DNA from 4 places in the Candidatus Pantoea symbiotica genome. Region 1 is predicted to be linked to each of the others. Evidence: predicted binding sites of a transcription regulator. Region 1 holds the regulator's gene; each other region holds the start of a gene.
The links. The regulator Fur, encoded in region 1, represses iron uptake genes when iron is present. The targets are predictions, from matches to a motif close to ATAATAATGAGAACNACTATCAA.
Positions count from the first base shown of each region.

Region 2: a site for Fur is predicted at 1,937-1,959, ahead of ACXIZX_RS07255 (TonB-dependent siderophore receptor). Genes of this name have one in related genera too.
Region 3: a site for Fur is predicted at 1,552-1,574, ahead of exbB (tol-pal system-associated acyl-CoA thioesterase). Genes of this name have one in related genera too.
Region 4: a site for Fur is predicted at 2,990-3,012, ahead of fes (enterochelin esterase). Genes of this name have one in related genera too.

Region 1 covers NZ_JBSZHR010000002.1:967,664-972,204, reverse strand. Annotated here, with positions in the region: gene seqA (replication initiation negative regulator SeqA) at 1-91, opposite strand, end outside; gene ybfF (esterase) at 340-1,104, shown strand; gene ybfE (LexA regulated protein) at 1,272-1,547, shown strand; gene fldA (flavodoxin FldA) at 1,685-2,215, shown strand; gene fur (ferric iron uptake transcriptional regulator) at 2,570-3,019, shown strand; gene ACXIZX_RS05040 (hypothetical protein) at 3,078-3,473, opposite strand; gene glnS (glutamine--tRNA ligase) at 3,709-4,541, opposite strand, start outside.
Region 2 covers NZ_JBSZHR010000002.1:1,431,876-1,436,416, forward strand. Annotated here, with positions in the region: gene ACXIZX_RS07255 (TonB-dependent siderophore receptor) at 1-1,892, opposite strand, end outside; gene treA (alpha,alpha-trehalase TreA) at 2,210-3,889, opposite strand; gene ghrA (glyoxylate/hydroxypyruvate reductase GhrA) at 4,098-4,541, shown strand, end outside.
Region 3 covers NZ_JBSZHR010000002.1:3,320,253-3,324,793, reverse strand. Annotated here, with positions in the region: gene ACXIZX_RS15885 (DedA family protein) at 1-112, opposite strand, end outside; gene metC (cystathionine beta-lyase) at 211-1,401, opposite strand; gene exbB (tol-pal system-associated acyl-CoA thioesterase) at 1,662-2,390, shown strand; gene exbD (TonB system transport protein ExbD) at 2,396-2,818, shown strand; gene tcuC (MFS transporter) at 2,995-4,311, shown strand; gene ACXIZX_RS15860 (Csu type fimbrial protein) at 4,345-4,541, opposite strand, start outside.
Region 4 covers NZ_JBSZHR010000002.1:287,205-291,745, forward strand. Annotated here, with positions in the region: gene ACXIZX_RS01945 (amino acid adenylation domain-containing protein) at 1-1,725, opposite strand, end outside; gene fes (enterochelin esterase) at 1,710-2,939, opposite strand; gene ACXIZX_RS01955 (TonB-dependent siderophore receptor) at 3,199-4,541, shown strand, end outside.

The sequences.
Region 1 (4,541 bases):
GGCGCAAAATATCAGAGGCGCTTTCACCAATGTGCTGCGTGTGGCTGGCAATATAACGGTAGAGTTCTTCGTCAACTTCAATCGTTTTCATCTTTTTCCGTACGATTCTGGCAAATGACAGAACCACGCATTAGTGCAACGGCCTTAGCAAAATCCAGTCGTGCAAAACGTGAGCGGGTTCTAACATAAGGATTATAAAGTTAAATCCGTGGCAGCCGATAGCGTTGGCATCGTTTCCGGGCAAAAGTCGGAATATGCCCTAATGCCCACCGGCCTGACTGCTGGACAGGTGAATCCATGATAACCTAAGCCAAGGTCACAACCGTAAGAACTTTAGCCATGATTTTGAACGCCCGTCTGCAAACTGAACAATCTGCCCCCGATGCCACGCCGATTCTGTTAATCCATGGTCTTTTTGGCAGCCTTGATAACCTTGGCGTGCTGGCGCGTGGGGTGCGTGACGTACGTCCGACGCTGCAGGTTGATGTGCGCAACCACGGCTTGTCGGCACGTAGCGATGAGATGAATTATCACGTGATGGCGCAGGACATTGTCGAAACGCTGGATGCGCATCAGATCGATCGCGCTGGTGTGATTGGCCATTCGATGGGCGGAAAAATCGCCATGGCGCTCAGTGCCATCGCGCCGGAACGCATCGAAAAAATGGTGATGATCGATATCGCACCCGTTGATTACCAAACGCGCCGCCACGACGAAATTTTTGCCGCTATTCGCGCCGTTACCGCCGCAGGCGTCACGCGCCGCAGTGAGGCCGCTGAGGTAATGCGCCAGCATATTGATGAAGAAGGCGTGATCCAGTTCATCCTCAAGTCTTTAGCCGAGGGCGAATGGCGCTTTAATGTGCCGGTGTTGTGGGATAACTACAGCACCATCTCCGGCTGGGAAGCGATTCCTGCATGGCCGCATCCGGCACTGTTTATCCGCGGCGGCGATTCGCCTTATCTGGATAATCAGCATCGCGATGCGCTGCTGCGTCAGTTCCCGCAGGCGCATGCACATGTGATCAGCGGAGCTGGACATTGGGTGCACGCCGAGAAACCCGATGCGGTGTTACGCGCCGTTCGGCGGTTTTTTAACCTGTAAAAGCAAAAGCTTGCCGCTTGCGCTTTAGGGTTGGCGTCAGGGAAGGCGCTGGAGTATGATGTCGCGCTAAAAATTTGCCACGGATATTTTTTCGCCGTGGTCGGGCCGATAATGTTTTAATCGCGCAGCGCCTTTCCGCCGTTCGCGCCCACTCAGTTTTACAAACCATGGCAAAAGAACAGACAGACCGCACTACGCTTGATCTCTTCGCAGACGAGCGGCGTCCTGGTCGCCCGAAAACCAGCCCGCTGACGCGTGATGAACAGTTACGCATCAACAAACGCAACCAGCTCAAGCGCGATAAAGTGCGTGGGCTGCGTCGTGTTGAGCTGAAGATGTCGAGCGAGGCGGTTGACGCGCTCAGCACGCTGGCCGATCAGCAAAACATTAGTCGCAGCGAATTGATTGAACAAATGCTGCTGGCACAGCTCAAACTGTCGTAACGCGCGAAGACCGCACGCTGGAACACAAAGTCACGGCTTTACAAGTTCCGCACTTTTTACCGGTCTGCTATTATTCGCATAACTGTGCAGTCAACTGACTTACTTTCACAATCAGGATTCAAGAGGTTACCTAACCCATGGCAATCGTAGGCATTTTCTTCGGCAGCGATACCGGCAACACTGAAAACATTGCAAAGATGATCCAGAAACAACTGGGTAAAGATGTCGCCGAAGTGCATGACATTGCTAAGAGCACCAAAGAGGATCTCGATGCATTCGACATCCTGCTGCTGGGCATTCCAACCTGGTATTACGGCGAAGCGCAGTGTGACTGGGATGATTTTTTCCCGACGCTGGAAGAGATTGATTTCAATGGCAAGCTGGTAGCGCTGTTTGGTTGTGGCGATCAGGAAGATTACGCCGAGTACTTCTGTGATGCGATGGGCACCATCCGAGACATCATCGAGCCAAACGGTGCGGTGATTGTTGGGCACTGGCCAACCGAAGGCTATCACTTTGAAGCCTCTAAAGGCCTGGCCGATGACAAAAACTTCCTGGGTCTGGCGATTGATGAAGATCGTCAGCCAGAATTGACCAACGAACGTGTTGAGAAGTGGGTGAAGCAGATCTTCGACGAGCTGCAGCTGAAAGAGATTATTGAAGCTTAATTCCCTGCTCTGTCCGATGTGCGCGCTGCCTCACATCGGGCAACGGAATTTCCTATAAAAATAATAGCTACGGTTTTTTAACTTTTCCCCGCAAATCTGTAGAATACCCGCAATGGTCATCCGCTTATTCCTCTGGCAGTAGAATGAGGCTGAGTGAAATGGAATCCAAAACCCAAGCGTCCTGAAGACGTTAGTGACGTTATCCTTACAACCTTTGGTGATTAAGGACGTTGCCTTGGTTTTCATTTCACTGCTTGAGTTCTATAATGAGACGCAAATGAGAATGCGCGTTGACCTAAACATTCAAGGCCCCTGCGCCGCAAGTGACTAGCAAAGTAACAGGACAATATCCGCATGACTGACAACAACTCCGCATTGAAGAAGGCTGGCCTGAAAGTCACGCTACCCAGACTGAAAATTCTGGAAGTGCTTCAGGGACCCGGCCCCGAGTCCCATCACGTCAGTGCGGAAGATTTGTATAAGCGCCTGATCGATATGGGCGAAGAGATTGGTCTGGCAACGGTGTATCGCGTTCTTAACCAGTTTGACGACGCGGGCATCGTAACCCGTCATAACTTTGAAGGCGGCAAATCTGTCTTCGAACTGACTCAGCAACATCACCACGATCACTTGATCTGCCTGGATTGTGGCAAAGTTATCGAATTCAGCGATGAATCAATCGAAACGCGTCAGCGTGAAATTGCCACTCGCCACGGCATCAAGCTTAGCAACCACAGCCTGTACCTGTATGGTCACTGTGCTCTGGGAGACTGCCGCGAAGACGATACGCTCCACGATAAGTAATTGAGTGTGCTATGCAGTATAAAAAAACCGGCTTAAGCCGGTTTTTTTATATCTGAAATCAGGCAACGAGCGTTTCCTGCAAGTAGCGCCAGCGCGGAATGGCGGTACTGCAATCCAGTACCGCCAGAGAAATGCGGCTTTGATTGGTGCCATTCATCATCTGCAATTCACGATACTGAATTGTGACTTCGTCGCTTTGCTGCGAAATGATGGCGTGCTCACTGGTGGCAATTCGCATCCCTTCACGCTGCCCCTGCAACTGGCGAAACAGTGTTTCCATCTCATTAAGATCAAGCTGTTTACCCTGAGGCGTAACCATTTTGAAGTCGGGATGAAAGTACGACAAGAACAGATCAATGCTGTCATCACTGCCTTCTGCCTGATTGAAAATACGTTCGATAAGCTGATGTAAAACCACCACGCTATGTTTGGCTTCCAGGGCGAGACTTGTCATTTTTTATCCTTTGATTACCCGCAGAGCAACGGCTGAGAGCGCATAGCCTACCTGAAAAAAAGTTTTTCACACTGGCAAATGGTTTAATTTTGCTAAAGTCAGAATAGTCGCAAATAAGGAATTAAAGGCTAATTGCAGCGGGCAGCATAAAAGGTCGTATCTGGTTAAATCGAGACAATAAAAAAGGGCGATTGCTCGCCCTTTCATGATCTTATCGTGCTAGCGACAAAATGTATTAATCGCCGATTTTTGCCCAGGTATCACGCAAACCAACGGTGCGGTTAAACACCAGTTTGGATGGCTGTGAATAGACGCTATCAGCACAGAAATAGCCTTCGCGCTCAAACTGGTATGGCGCCATTGGATCCGCTGCACGCAAACCTGGCTCAACGAAGCCCTGTTTGATTTCCAGTGAACTCGGGTTGATGGTGGTGAGGAAATCCTCAGCCGCGCCCGGATTTGGCACACTGAACAAACGATCGTACAGGCGGAATTCCGCTGGCAGCGCGTGAATTGCAGAAACCCAATGGATGACGCCTTTCACTTTACGGCCATCGGCTGGATCTTTGCTCAGCGTATCAACGTCGCAGGTACAGTAGATGCAGGTGATATTGCCTTCATCATCCTTCGCCACACGTTCGGCACGGATCACGTAAGCATTACGCAGACGCACTTCTTTACCCAGCACCAGACGTTTGTACTGCTTGTTGGCTTCTTCACGGAAGTCCGCGCGATCGATCCACACTTCACGGCTGAATGGTACTTCACGCGTGCCCATCTCCGGTTTGTTCGGATGATTCGGCATGCTGATGATCTCTTCGTGACCTGCAGGCAGGTTCTCGATCACCACTTTCAGCGGATCCATTACGGCCATCGCACGCGGTGCGTTTTCATTGAGATCGTCACGAATGCACGATTCCAGTGAAGCCATCTCCACGATATTGTCCTGTTTGGTCACACCAATACGGCGGCAGAACTCACGGATTGAAGCGGCGCTGTAACCACGACGACGCAGACCAGAGACGGTCAGCATGCGCGGATCGTCCCAGCCTTCGACAACCTTCTCGC
Region 2 (4,541 bases), 460 kb from region 1:
TTCTCGTTATCCGCCCACTGTTTGCCGATATAGCGCACACCGGCCCCGGCGCTCAAGCCGTAATCAAACTGATAATGTCCCCACAACGATGCCATGCTGTTCGGCGTGACATACGGCGTATGGCCATCGTTACCGTCCACGGAATCTTTAAAGCGCAGATGGTTCAGCGTATAGCCAGCGATGGTACTGAAACGCGACGTCAGCTGATTGCGCGCTTCCAACTCGATGCCCTGCGAATGCACTTTGCCCGACGGCGTGTACGTGCCGTCCTGCACGTTACGGTTGGCGACATCGTCCTGAGTCAAATCGTACAGCGCGATTGAGTACATATCGCGCGTGCCCACCGGCTGATATTTCACGCCCGCTTCATATTGCTCTGAGGTGGTCGGTTTCAGCTGATTGCCCTGCGGATCGGTTAACGAAGCCGGTGTAATTGCCTGGCTCCAGCTGACGTAAGGCGAGATGCCGTTCTCGAAGGCATACAGCAGCGCGGCGCGGCCGCTGATGTGATCGTCCTGACGACGGCTGGTGCCGTTTTCCGACACGATGCGGTCATAGCGTCCCGACAAATCCAGATGCCAGCGATCGAGCTGCAACTCATCCTGCAGATACAAACCGGTTTGATAGTAGCGGCGCGTCTGCGATGTCCAGTCGAAGTCCGGCATGATGCCCACTTCTTCGCCGTTCCACGCATTCAGCGCGCTAGCGGCACCGCTGGCTTTGGTGATGTCATTTTTATAACGATGGTATTCCGCGCCCAGCGTCACGCGATGCTGAACCGCGCCGGTGGCAAAATCCGCCTGCAAGCGGTTGTCGTTGGCCCATGCGCTCAGTGATGAACGCTCGCCGGAGTAATAGCGGTTCAGCAGGTCAGGGTTAGTTGCATTCCAGCCAATCTGATAAACCTGATCGAGATCGGTATTCGAGTGGCTGTAGCTGCCGGTGGAGTATACCGACCAGACTTCGTTGAAGCGGTGTGAGAAGTCATAGCTGTAAATCTGCTCGCGACGTTTGAACTGATCGAGCGAACTGTCGCCTTCATAGAAACTGTCGCTCAACTTGCGGCCGTTATGGCTGTAGAGCGTGCCTTCCGCCGGTACCGAACCGTGATAGCCGCCGGACGGATCTTTCTGCAGATAGGCGCGCAGCACTAAGTTGGTGTCTTCGCTTGGCTGCCACATCAGCTGTGGCGAAATGGCATATTTCTCTTCACGCGTGTGATCGTACTGCGTATCGCTGTTGCGCGTGATGCCGGTTAAGCGAAACGCCCACTGGTCGTTGATGGCGTTGGTGTAATCAAAAGCGGCGCTATTGGTGGCGTTGGTGCCGCTCGACAGGCGGAAGTGACCCTCTTCGGCAAACTGCGGACGCTTGCTCACCATGTTCACTAATCCGCCCGGCACCGTTTGGCCGTAAAGCGCGGAGGAGGGACCTTTGATCACATCAATGCGATCAAGGAACCAGTTGTCCACCTGCAGGATGTTGAAGCTGCCGCCGTCACTCATCACGCGCAGGCCATCGAGGAAGGTGTTGTCGACATCGCCGCCGTGGAAACCACGCAGAGCGATGGTGTCGTAACGCGTGGCGGCACCACCAAAGTTGGTGAACACGCCCGGCGTGTAACCCAGCGCCTGATTGAGATCCTGCGCGCCCTGATCTTCCATCTGCTGACGTGTCACTACCGAAATCGACTGCGGCGTGGTAATCAGCGGCTGATCGCTTTTGCTGGCGCCGCTGCTCCGCGTGGCGAGATAGCCCTGCGTCGGCGAGGTGGCGTTCTCTTGCGGTTGCGCAGTGACGACAATCGACTCTTCGGCGAAGCTTGCAGCGGGTAAAGCCAGCGCAAGCGCGCACAGAACGCGGCCACGGTTAAGGGTAAACAGCGAGGTCATGAGAGGTTCCTGATATTTTAATGGGAATAGCTATCGATATTAGATTGAGAATTATTATCTTTTGTAGCGAGTGTTTCAAGATGTGAGTTTGTTGTAAGAGGGTTGTGAGGAAAATGCACAGGCAGGGCGGGATTAGCGTGCAAGCATATGAGGTTGTAGGGTGCGCATTAATGCGCACCTGGGTTGATGGTCGCCATGAATGGCGACCCTACGACGGATATGCGTGGTTTTCGTAGGGTGCGCATTAATGCGCACCTGGTTTAATGGTCGCCATAAATGGCGACCCTACAACGGTTACGTATGGATCAGGAAAAACGTTACTTCGCGCTACTCAAAACCGGCATATTCGGGATATCGCCGGCGTTATTACAGGTTTTATCTTTCGGGCAGTACTTATCGAGCAGCTTTAGCGTCACACCGTTGGTCCAGCCGAAGCCATCCTGCAGCGGATATTCACCGCCGCCACCGCCGCCCAACTGCGCGCCTTCAACCACATATTTCTCAACCAGCTTATGCTCCTTGTCATAGGTTGCCTGCACGTTCTGCAGGAAGCGCTGACCAATCTGCTGCGCCAGTTTCGGCTGCTTGTAATGCTCCAGACCTTCCACCGCCACCCATTGCAGCGGCGCCCAGCCGTTTGGCGCATCCCATTGCTGGCCGTTATTCACTGTGGTGGTCACCAGACCGCCCGGTTTCAGCAGCTGTTTTTCGACGGCGGACGCGGTGCGCTCAGCTTGCTTATCACTCGCCACCTGCATATAGAGCGGGAACAACGTGGCGGCGGTCAGCTGTGGATGAACCTGCTTCTTCTGGAAATCGTAATCGGCGTACCAGCCTTTTTTGTCATCCCAAAGATAGCGATTGATCGCCGCTTGGCGTTTCTCGGCATCCGCCGCGAACTGTTTGGCTTTGTCATCCTGCTTATCCAGTTTGGACGCTTTAGACAATGTCTGTTCGAGGTGGAAAATCAGGCTGTTAAGATCGACCGGCGCCAGCTGCGTGGTACGAATCGACGCCAGATTGTGCGCATCGGTGAACCAGCGCGAACTGAAATCCCAGCCTGATGCCGCGCCTGCACGCAAGTCGCGATAAACCTGCTGCTTATTACGATCCGGCGCTTTATTCGCGGTGTTGACGTCATCAAGCCAGGATTCGGTGCGCGGTGCATCGCGATCGTCCCAGTAGCGGTTAAGCAGCGTGCCGTCGCTAAGTTTAATCACGCGTTTGCTGGCCTGGCCGGCTGCAACTTTGTCGCTGTCCGCCATCCAGTAATCGTACTCTTTCTGCAGCTGCGGCAAGTATTGGCGATAGACATCGTCGCCTTTGTGCGTTGCCAGCAGGTCAACCATCAGGCTGAAGAACGGCGGCTGCGAGCGGCTGAGATAGTAGCTGCGGTTGCCGTTGGGGATATGGCCATATTTATCGAGTTCGGTGGCGAAGTTATCCACCATATCCTGCACGCGATCCCAGTGACCGCTCTCCGCCAGGCCGAGCATAGTGAAGTAGCTGTCCCAGTAATAGACTTCGCGGAATCGGCCGCCTGGCACCACGTAAGGTTTCGGCAGCGGCAGCAGCGAATCGTACTGACTGGCACTTTGCGCGGTGCGTGTCAGCACCGGCCATAAACCGTTGATGTGCTCGCGCAGGCTTTGCCCGGCGGGCGGCACATATTTGTCTCCCTCTTTTGGCAGCGTGAAGTTGCTGTCGACAAAATGCTTGAGATCGAAGTTGCGCTGGCTTTTCTGCATCTGCCAGTCGGCCAGAATCGAAGAGGGATTGGATTTCGGCACCGCATCGGCGAAGGTTTTCTGGTCCGGATAAAATTTCGCCTGCTGCACGGCATTGAAAAGCGGTCCCAGACGCACATCTGGCGGCTGCGGTTGGTTGCTGAGCATGCGGCTTTGATCGTCGGCGTGTGCGTTGCTGGCAGCGGCCAGCAACGCAGCGCTGAGTAAAAAGGTCAGACGCGCGGGCGTGAATACGGCATTTTTTATCATCGGTTTTTCTCCTTGTCCGAAAAGGTGGTGTGCTAACGCATTGACCACCCGAACAACTTTAGTCGCAATCGCACCGCTTAGCCTTGTACAGCGGTGGAAATGTGAAGCGCCCGGAATTAATCACGCGAGAAATTGCATCAAGGCTAAGGTTTTTGCTTGCCCTGTTCGGCTATTTGCCTGAGGCTGAAGCAAAAAAAAGGAGAGTCGAATGGAGATTATCTGGTATCACCCGTCGCTGGCGCCGCAGGGCTGGCTGGAAGGTTTGCATCAGCGTTTACCTGAGGCGCGCGTGCGTTACTGGCAGCCGGGCGACAACGCGCCGGCCGATTACGCTGTGGTGCGTTCGCCGCCGGTTGAGATGCTGGCGGGGCGTCAACTGAAAGGCGTGTTTGCCATGGGCGCGGGCGTGGACGAGATCCTCAAGCAGCTGCGTGACAATCCACAAATGCTGGCTGACAACGTGCCGTTATTCCGCCTCGAAGATACCGGCATGGCGCGCCAGATGCAGGAATACGCTAACTGGTGCGTGCTGGGCTGGTTCCGCCGTTTCGCCGAATATCGTCAACTTCAGCAGCAAGCAAAGTGGCAAGAGCTCGATGGCTTGGATCGCCACAACTTCACCATTGGCGTGCTTGGCGCAGGCGTGTTAGGC
Region 3 (4,541 bases), 2.4 Mb from region 1:
GAAACAGCGTTAAAAACATCACGCCGTAAACAATCCAAACGACATCCGGATTGCCTAGCGCGGCAAAATCCTGATGCCAAAGCGCCTGGACAATCTCATGTAAAACACCCATCAGCTATTCCATCGAGTCACAAGGAGTCTAATTTTAACCTTCTGTGGCATCGTATACGTTGATCTCTCATCGCCGCCACAGCATGGTTTATCTTCTGTTTAACTTCTTAAACGTGCAAAACCGGCTTTAAGGTCATCCAGCAAGTCATCGACATGTTCGAGGCCGATATGCAGACGCACCAAAGTGCCGTCAAAATCCACGCCGCCCGCCGGACGAATCGCCGCCAGCTCTTCAGGCTGATTTGCCAGAATCAGTGATTCATAGCCGCCCCACGAATACGCCATGCTGAAATGGTGGAAGTGATCGAGGTAATTTGCCAGCTGCTCACGACTCAGTTTTTCATGCAGGATGAAAGAGAACAAACCGCTGCTGCCGCTGAAATCACGCTGCCAGAATTCATGGCCTTTACACTGCGCCAGCGCCGGATGATTCACGCGCGCCACTTCCGGCTGCGTTGCCAGCCATTCGGCCACCTGCAATCCGCTCTCTTCGTGCTGACGCAAACGCGTGCCCAGCGTACGAATGCCGCGGCTCGCCATATAGGCGGTATCGGCATCGACCATCTGGCCCATCAGATAGGAGTTCTCGCGCAGCTGTGGCCAGCAACGTTCATTGGCTACCGCAGTGCCAATCATCGCATCGCTGTGACCAATGATGTATTTGGTGCCGGCCTGAATCGAAATATCGATGCCATGCTCCAGCGCGTTAAACAGCACGCCCGCCGCCCAGGTATTATCGATCATGATGATCGCATCCGGCGCTTTGGCGCGCACGGCGGCAACAATCGCCGGAATATCCTGCACTTCCATGGTGATTGACGCCGGTGATTCCAGGAACACCACGCGCGTATTCGGCTGCACCAGTTCGCCAATTTCGCTGCCGATGCAGTGGTCGAAATAGGTGGTGGTGACGTTCAGCTTACTGAGAATTTTCGAGCAGAAATCCTGCGTCGGTTCATAGACCGCGCCGCTGACCAGAATATGGTCGCCGGCTTCGACAAAGGACAAAATGGCATTGGAGACCGCCGCCGCACCGCATGGATAGAGCGCGCAACCTGCGCCGCCTTCCAGCTCGGTCATGGCGTCTTGCAGCGAGAAATGGGTGAGGGTGCCGCGACGACCATAAAACAGCTCGCCTGAAGCGCGACCGGCGGTAGCACGTTTCTTGTCGGCGACCGTGTCAAAAACCAGGGATGAAGCGCGTTGAATTACGCTGTTAACTGAGCCTTGAGTGTAACGTTTACTGCGTCCCGCGCTGACAAGCGTGGTGTCTATTTTCTTCGTTGCCATCACTGCTTTTCCTGACATTTCCCACAAAACATCCACGTTACCACGAATCAGCGTAGTGGGTTGAGCCTGATTGTGGATTATCAGAGTGAGGCCAGTATTGCGCATAACATCAGCTAAATTGTGGAAATTGCTGGCCTCTTTGCTTTGTAAATAGTAATGAGAACCACTATCACTTCGGGCGTTTTTTTTGCTATGATCCGCGCTTCAATCGTGAACTGTGCAACAGAAGTTGGAGATGCAGCGTGGTAGCCAGTGATTTGATGCAAACGGATCTCTCCGTTTGGGGCATGTATCAGCATGCCGATATCGTTGTAAAGATTGTGATGATTGGCCTGTTACTGGCTTCCGTTGTCACCTGGGCAATTTTCTTCGGTAAGTTTGCTGAGCTGAGCGGGGCGAAGCGTCGCCTGAAACGCGAGCAGCAAGCGCTGGGCGAAGCCCGCTCGTTAAACGATGCTTACCGTGCTGCTGAAACCTTCAAAGCCAACAGCCACAGCGCTGTGCTGCTTAACGATGCGCAGAATGAGCTGGAGCTGTCTGCTGGCACCGAAGATCTGGATGGCATTAAAGAGCGTACCAGCTTCCGTCTCGATCGCCGCGTGGCCGCATTCAGCCGTCATGCCGGTCGCGGTAATGGCTTCCTCGCTACCATCGGTTCCGTTGCGCCGTTTATCGGTCTGTTTGGTACCGTTTGGGGCATCATGAACAGCTTCATCGGTATTGCCAAAACGCAAACCACCAACCTCGCAGTCGTCGCGCCGGGCATCGCTGAAGCGCTGCTGGCCACCGCGATTGGTCTGGTTGCGGCAATTCCTGCCGTGGTTATCTACAACGTCTTCGCGCGCATGATTGCCAGCTACAAAGCGTCGCTGGGCGATGTCGCCGCGCAGGTCATGCTGCTGCAGAGCCGCGACCTTGACCTCGGCAACGTCGATACCGCGAAAGAAGCCAACCGTCCAGCGGCGGCACAGAAACTGCGCGTAGGATAAGTATTATGGCGATGCGTTTAAACGATGACTCGGTCGGCGATGGCGAAATGCACGAAATCAACGTGACGCCGTTTATCGACGTCATGTTAGTTCTGCTGATCATCTTTATGGTCGCCGCGCCATTAGCCACCGTCGATGTGCGCGTTAACCTGCCAGCATCGACCAGCGCACCGCAGCCGCGTCCGGAAAAACCGGTTTATCTTTCTATCAAGGAAGATAAGCAGATCTTCATCGGCAACGATGCGGTTACCAAAGAGACGCTGGTGAATGCGCTGACGGCACAAACCGAAGGCAAGAAAGACACCACCATCTTCTTCCAGGCGGACAAATCGGTTGATTACGCCACCCTGATGGAAGTGATGGATCAGCTGCGTGAAGCTGGCTATCTGAAGATTGGCTTGATGGGTATGGAAACGGTCAAAAAGTAACGTTTCTCAGCTCATCGTAGGGTCGCCATTCATGGCGACCTTTTTTTATATCTGACGCTCAGTTTGTTAATTTATTGTTACGATTGGTCTTATTTTTGTAAACTGCAATGGTGAAGAAGATCACGTTTATTCCTGGCCCGGCACGTTAAAACGGAAGAAAAACCAGGAAGGACAATATGAGCTCGAGTCACTCTTTACAAAAGTCGTCGCAAGGCGGCGCCAAAACCATCTTTAGCGTTACCAGCGGTAACTTCCTTGAGATGTACGATTTCATGGTATTTGGCTATTACGCTACCGCGATAGCCAAAACCTTTTTCCCCGGCGATGATCCCTTTGCCTCTCTCATGCTCACGCTGATGACCTTCGGCGCAGGCTTCCTGATGCGCCCGCTCGGCGCGATTATTCTCGGCGCTTACATCGATCATCATGGCCGTCGTAAAGGCTTGCTGTTAACGCTTGGTCTGATGGCGATTGGTACCTTAACCATTGCGCTGGTGCCCGGATACGCCACCTTGGGTGCCGCCGCGCCGATTCTAATTCTGCTCGGTCGCTTATTGCAGGGCTTTTCGGCGGGCGTCGAGCTGGGCGGCGTGTCGGTTTATCTGGCAGAAGTGGCGCCGAAAGGGCGCAAAGGCTTTTATGTCAGCTGGCAATCGGGCAGCCAGCAGGTGGCGGTAATCTTCGCCGCGCTGCTCGGTTTGGGTCTGAATCATCTGTTGGCGAAAGACGCCGTCACCGAATGGGGCTGGCGTATTCCGTTTGTGGTGGGATGTATGATCGTGCCGTTCCTGTTCTACATTCGCCGCATGCTGGAAGAGACGGAAGCCTTCAGCCAGCGCAAACATCATCCTTCCATGAGCCAGATAATGCGTTCGGTCGGGCAGAATTGGGCGCTGGTGCTGGCGGGGATGTTGATGGTGGTCACCACCACCGTGATGTTCTACATGATCACCGCGTTTACCCCGACATTCGGCAAAACCGTGCTGATGATGAGCGACAAGGAGAGCTTCCTGGTGACGCTGTTTGTCGGCATCTCCAACCTGTTCTGGCTGCCGGTGATGGGTTCTTTGTCGGACCGCGTTGGCCGCCGTCCGCTGCTGATTGTCTGCACCATCTTGATGATACTAACCACTTGGCCGGTGCTGCATTGGCTGGTGGGAGCGCCGACCTTTGCCCGTCTGGTTGAAGCCGAGCTTTGGCTGTCGTTCCTGTATGCCAGCTACAACGGCGCGATGGTGGTTTATCTGGCTGAGATCATGCCAGCAGAAGTGCGTGCATCGGGCTTCTCACTCGCCTACAGCCTGGCAACCGCGCTGTTTGGCGGCTTTACGCCAGCGGTGTCGAGCTATTTGATTCATGCCACCGGTGATAAAGCGATGCCAGGCGTGTGGCTGTCATTTGCGGCGGTGTGCGGGCTGGTCGGTACGCTGCTGATTGGCCGCATGGTGAAGCAATATCAGTCACGACATAACGCAGCACCTGTCAGCGCATAACCGTAGGGTCGCCATTCATGGCGACCTCCTCTCTCAAAACGACACATCCACCACCACGCTATCGGTGTAATTCCCCGCCGCTGGCGTATTCTGCGTCGTCAAAATCTGCGCCGTATAGGTAAAGTTGCGCGTCACGGTATCCGCATTCAACGATGTCGAGGTGCTGCTGCTCCAGCGATCGGTGCCGGTCGGTCCCCAGCGCGAGGTGGTGGTGGTGCCTTTGTAGATGT
Region 4 (4,541 bases), 680 kb from region 1:
GCGCGCGCTGAGCGCCGCGGAGGTGATCAGCGTTTTCGGCGCGGCGTCCTCTAACATCAGCTGCAAACGGCCATCCGGGTATCCGGTATCGAGCGGCAAGTAGGCGGCACCGAGCGAAACAATCGCCTGCAGCGCCAGCGAGAGCTGCACCGAACGCGGCAGCGCCACGGCGACAATATCGCCACGCTGCACGCCTGCGGCGCTGAGATCGGCGGCCAGCGCAAACACCTGCTGCTGCATTTCGCGGTAGCTAAGCTGATGCTGTGCGTCGGCCAGCGCTGGTGCATCGGGCGTACGCGCCGCCTGTTGCGCTAACAGGGAAGCGAGCGTTTCAGCTGGCAGCGGATAGGCGGTTTGGTTGATCGCGGCAATCTGCGCATGTTCTTCGGCGGTGAGCAGGTCGAGTTCGCCGCACGGCCGTAGCGGCTGTTGCGCCAGCTGATCGAGCAGCAGAGCAAAGCGGCTGGCGTGACGTTGCAAAGTTTGTTCGCTGTAGCGTTCGGCATTCGCCAGCAGCTCCAGCGTCAGTTCACCGTGCTCGCTGATATAGATGGCGATTTCCAGATCGCGCACCGGGCCTGACGCCAGCTGATGCGTAATGCCTTCCACGCCAGCGAAATCGAGTTGGTAATCAAACATCTTCAGATTGATCACCGGTCCATACAGCGGATCGCCATCGCCGAGACGGCCGAGATCGCGCTGCACCTGCTCAGCGTCATAGCGCTGATGACGACGCATCTTTTTCACTTCGCCCGCCAGCTGGGCGGCGAGCGCGCTGATCGGTTGCGTTGGATCGTAATGTACCGCCATCGGCAATACGTTGATCACCGGGCCGGTGGCGCACAAGGCGGCCGAGCCGATACGGCGCATAAAGATGAAACCGGCGGCAAAGTCGTTTTGCCCGCTGAGACGCGCCAGCCACAGCGCTACCAGCGCAAAGGCGAGATCGGCGGCGCTGGCGTGCGGATGCTGCTGAACCAGCGTCTGGAAGGTGCTGCGATCCAGCGTAACGCTGTGGCGCAGCAGATCGGTGCTGGCATTTTGTCCGGCGAGCGGCAGCGGCGAGAGCGAAGCTGGTGAAGGCAGCGCCGCGCCTTTTTCGCGCCAGAACTGGCTGTCACGCGCAAAGGAGGAGGATTCACGATAGCGCTGATACTCGTCCACCACTTCGCTAAACGGAATAAACGGCGTCGGTTCAGCGGCTTGCTGCTGTACGGCTGCGGTATAGAGATTGGCGATGCGGCGCGTCAACGCGGTAAAGCTGAAGCCATCCACTACCAAATGGTGATAGCGCTGATACCAGAACCAATGCTGATCGTCGAGACGGAACAGGCGGTGATGCCACAGTTTTGCGCCGCTTAATACGCGCAGATCGCCATTCATGTCGTCACGCATCAGTGCACGCGCTGTGGCGGGCGCATCGGCCTCAGCACGCAAATCGACAATCTGCGGCAGGCTAAAGGAGTGTGGCTGCGGCCACTGCAACGCTTCGCCTTCCACTTCGCCAAATGCCATGTTCAGCGTGTCGGCTTCCTGCATGCCCGCCACGATCGACTGGGCCAACAGGGCGCTATCAATCTCACCGCGCAGTTCGACAAAGTGCGCCACTGCGTAAGCGTTGTGGTGCGGTGACAGCTGATCGGCAATCCAGATGCCGGGCTGTGCCGCGACTAACGGCAAGGTTTTTTGGTCGGTCATAGGCATGTTCATCAGAGATTCGGACATGGATGCTCCGGTTTGCTCCACAGCGCTTGCAGGCCATTCAGCAGGCCGCCGCGCCAACAGAGCGCGTCATGGCCGCCTTCCACCGGCTGGTAATTTACCTGATAGCCGGCAGCGCTAAGCTGCTGTTGAAGTTGTTGATTAGCTTGGAGAATCAAGCCTTCGCGTTTGCCGGCTTCGAGCCAGAAACGCAGCGGTTGGCGCGGCGCGAGACCGCTATCCAGCGCCTGCAGCAGCCAGCCGTGCGGATTGCCGCGTTCCGGCCACCAGAAGGACCCGGACAAGCTGAGCGCGTTGCCGAAAGTTTCCGGCCAGTGCAGCGCGGCAAACACCGACGCCAGGCCGCCAAAGCTTTGTCCGGCGACGATGGTGCTGTCCGCCTGCTGGCGATAAGGCGTTGATTGTGCGATTTGCGGTAACAGTTCTTGCTGCATGGCTTGCCAAAACTGCGCGTTGCACGGCAGCTCGCGGCTGCGGTGTTCACTGTCGATGATGTCGATAAACAGATACACCGCCGGCGGCAAAGAACCGGCATCGGTGAGCTGCTGCAGCGGTCCGGCAATCGGCATGCTGTGCGCCCAGAATTGCCCGTCGAGCATGATGGCCAGTGGACGCTGTGCAGGATTGGCCTCGCCGGTGGTGTAAATCCATACCTTGCGACTGTTGCCTAATAGTGCGCTATCCCATTGCTGCTGTTGCAGTTCAATGGCTGGCGCTGTGCCGTGATCCACCGCTTGCCACAGTTGTTGATTGGGCGCGTGCGGCAGATGCAGCGGCGATACGACCATGCCGCGACCACCGGACCAGCCACGTAAGTGATTCAAAGGATCGGCCTGCGCCGTCGGGAATTTGTCGCGCCACCAGTTGCGCAGTGTGGACATCTCGGCAACGCCGGTGAAGTCGGTGGCCTGTTCATCGGGCATCAAACAGTAACTGCCGCGCCAGTTGGCGGGCAGCGAAGTCTGCCAATACCAGACGTTAGTGCCACTCACACGCATTAACGACTGCGGCGGGCGGCGCTGGTGGTGATCGGTCACGCCGGTGATGTTGATCCACACGCGCTGGGTCGACGATTGCGTTTCATCGCCTTGCGGGTCACGCCAGAAGAAGGTGACCTGGCATTGGCCATCGTCTGCTAACTCAATGCGGGGAATGCCTTGGGATTGTTGCGCCTGCCACCAGGCTTCACTGCCGGTTACATCATTTCGCCAGGTCATAGGGCTGCCAGTCGGTGTTTACGCGGAGATTTACATAAGCTTGATGAATAATACTATTGATAATAATTTGCATTTGCAATAGGGTGACTGCGCTCAAAAATGAGCACGCCTGTTCCGCCTGATGCTTACCGTTCGGTAAGGTTGCGCTACGGATGGTTTGAAGGGTCTGGAACTGGGCGCGATATGGACAGGGATCTTCTCACCGGCTCGCCAGTTAAGCATCCAACGGCTTTTCGCTGGCCATCCAGGAACGTATAAAATGAAAAATTACTCACGGTTATCATTAGCCATTCTGATTGAACTGGGGCTCAGCGCCTCACTGCTTTCCAGCAGCGCCTGGGCAGCAGAGACTTCTTCCAGCAAAACCTCAGCCAGCACCACTGACGCACAATCAATGGACGGCGGCACCTTGATGGTCACCGCGCAGCAGCAGAACCTGCAAGCGCCGGGCGTTTCAACCATTACCGCCGACGAGATCAAAAAACATCCGCCAGCACGCGATGTATCCGAAATTATCCGTACCATGCCTGGCGTTAACCTGACCGGCAACTCCACCAGCGGCCAGCGCGGAAACAATCGCCAGATCGATATTCGCGGCATGGGCCCGGAAAACACCCTGATCATGGTGGATGGCATGCCGATCACCAGCCGCAATTCGGTGCGCCTTGGCTGGCGTGGTGAACGTGATACGCGTGGCGATACCAACTGGGTGCCGCCGGAGATGATCGATCACATCGACGTGATTCGCGGACCGGCAGCGGTGCGTTACGGCAACGGTGCAGCGGGCGGCGTGGTGAATATCATCACCAAAAAACAGACCGATCAGCAGTGGCACGGTTCCTGGAACACCTATTTCAACGTGCCGGAACATAAAGCGGAAGGCGCGACCAAGCGCACCAACTTCAGTCTCGAAGGGCCGCTGGGCGATGATTTCAACTTCCGTTTGTACGGCGGTTTAGCCAAAACCCAGGCCGATGCCTATGACATCAACGAAGGGCATGCGGCTGCACGTACCGGAACCTATGCGGGCAGCTATCCGGCGGGTCGTGAAGGCTCGGTTAATAAAGATATCAATGCATTGCTGAGTTGGGCGTTTGCGCCGATGCAGACGCTGGAGCTGCAGGGCGGTTTCAGCCGTCAGGGCAACCTGTATGCGGGTGACACGCAGAACACCAACACCAGCGCGCTGGTGAAAAGCATGTACGGCGACGAAACTAACCGCCTGTATCGCCAGAACATTTCATTGAAATGGACCGGCGCATGGGATAACGGCGTCAGCACCAATACCTACGCGCGCTACGAGAAAACCCGCAACTCGCGCATTAACGAAGGTTTGGCGGGCGGCACCGAAGGCATCTTCTCCAACAGCGGTTTCAGCACTATTCAGCTGGATGACGTGCTGCTGCATAGCGAAGTCAGCATTCCGTTTGAGCTGCTGTTTAACCAAACCGCGACGCTGGGTACCGAATGGAACCAGCAGCGCATGAAAGACGGTTCTTCCAACACGCAGGCGGCGAACTACGGTTCGGTGCCGGGCATCGATAACACCGGCCGCAGCCCGTATTCCCAGGCAGAGATTTTCTCGCTGTTTGCGGAAGACAA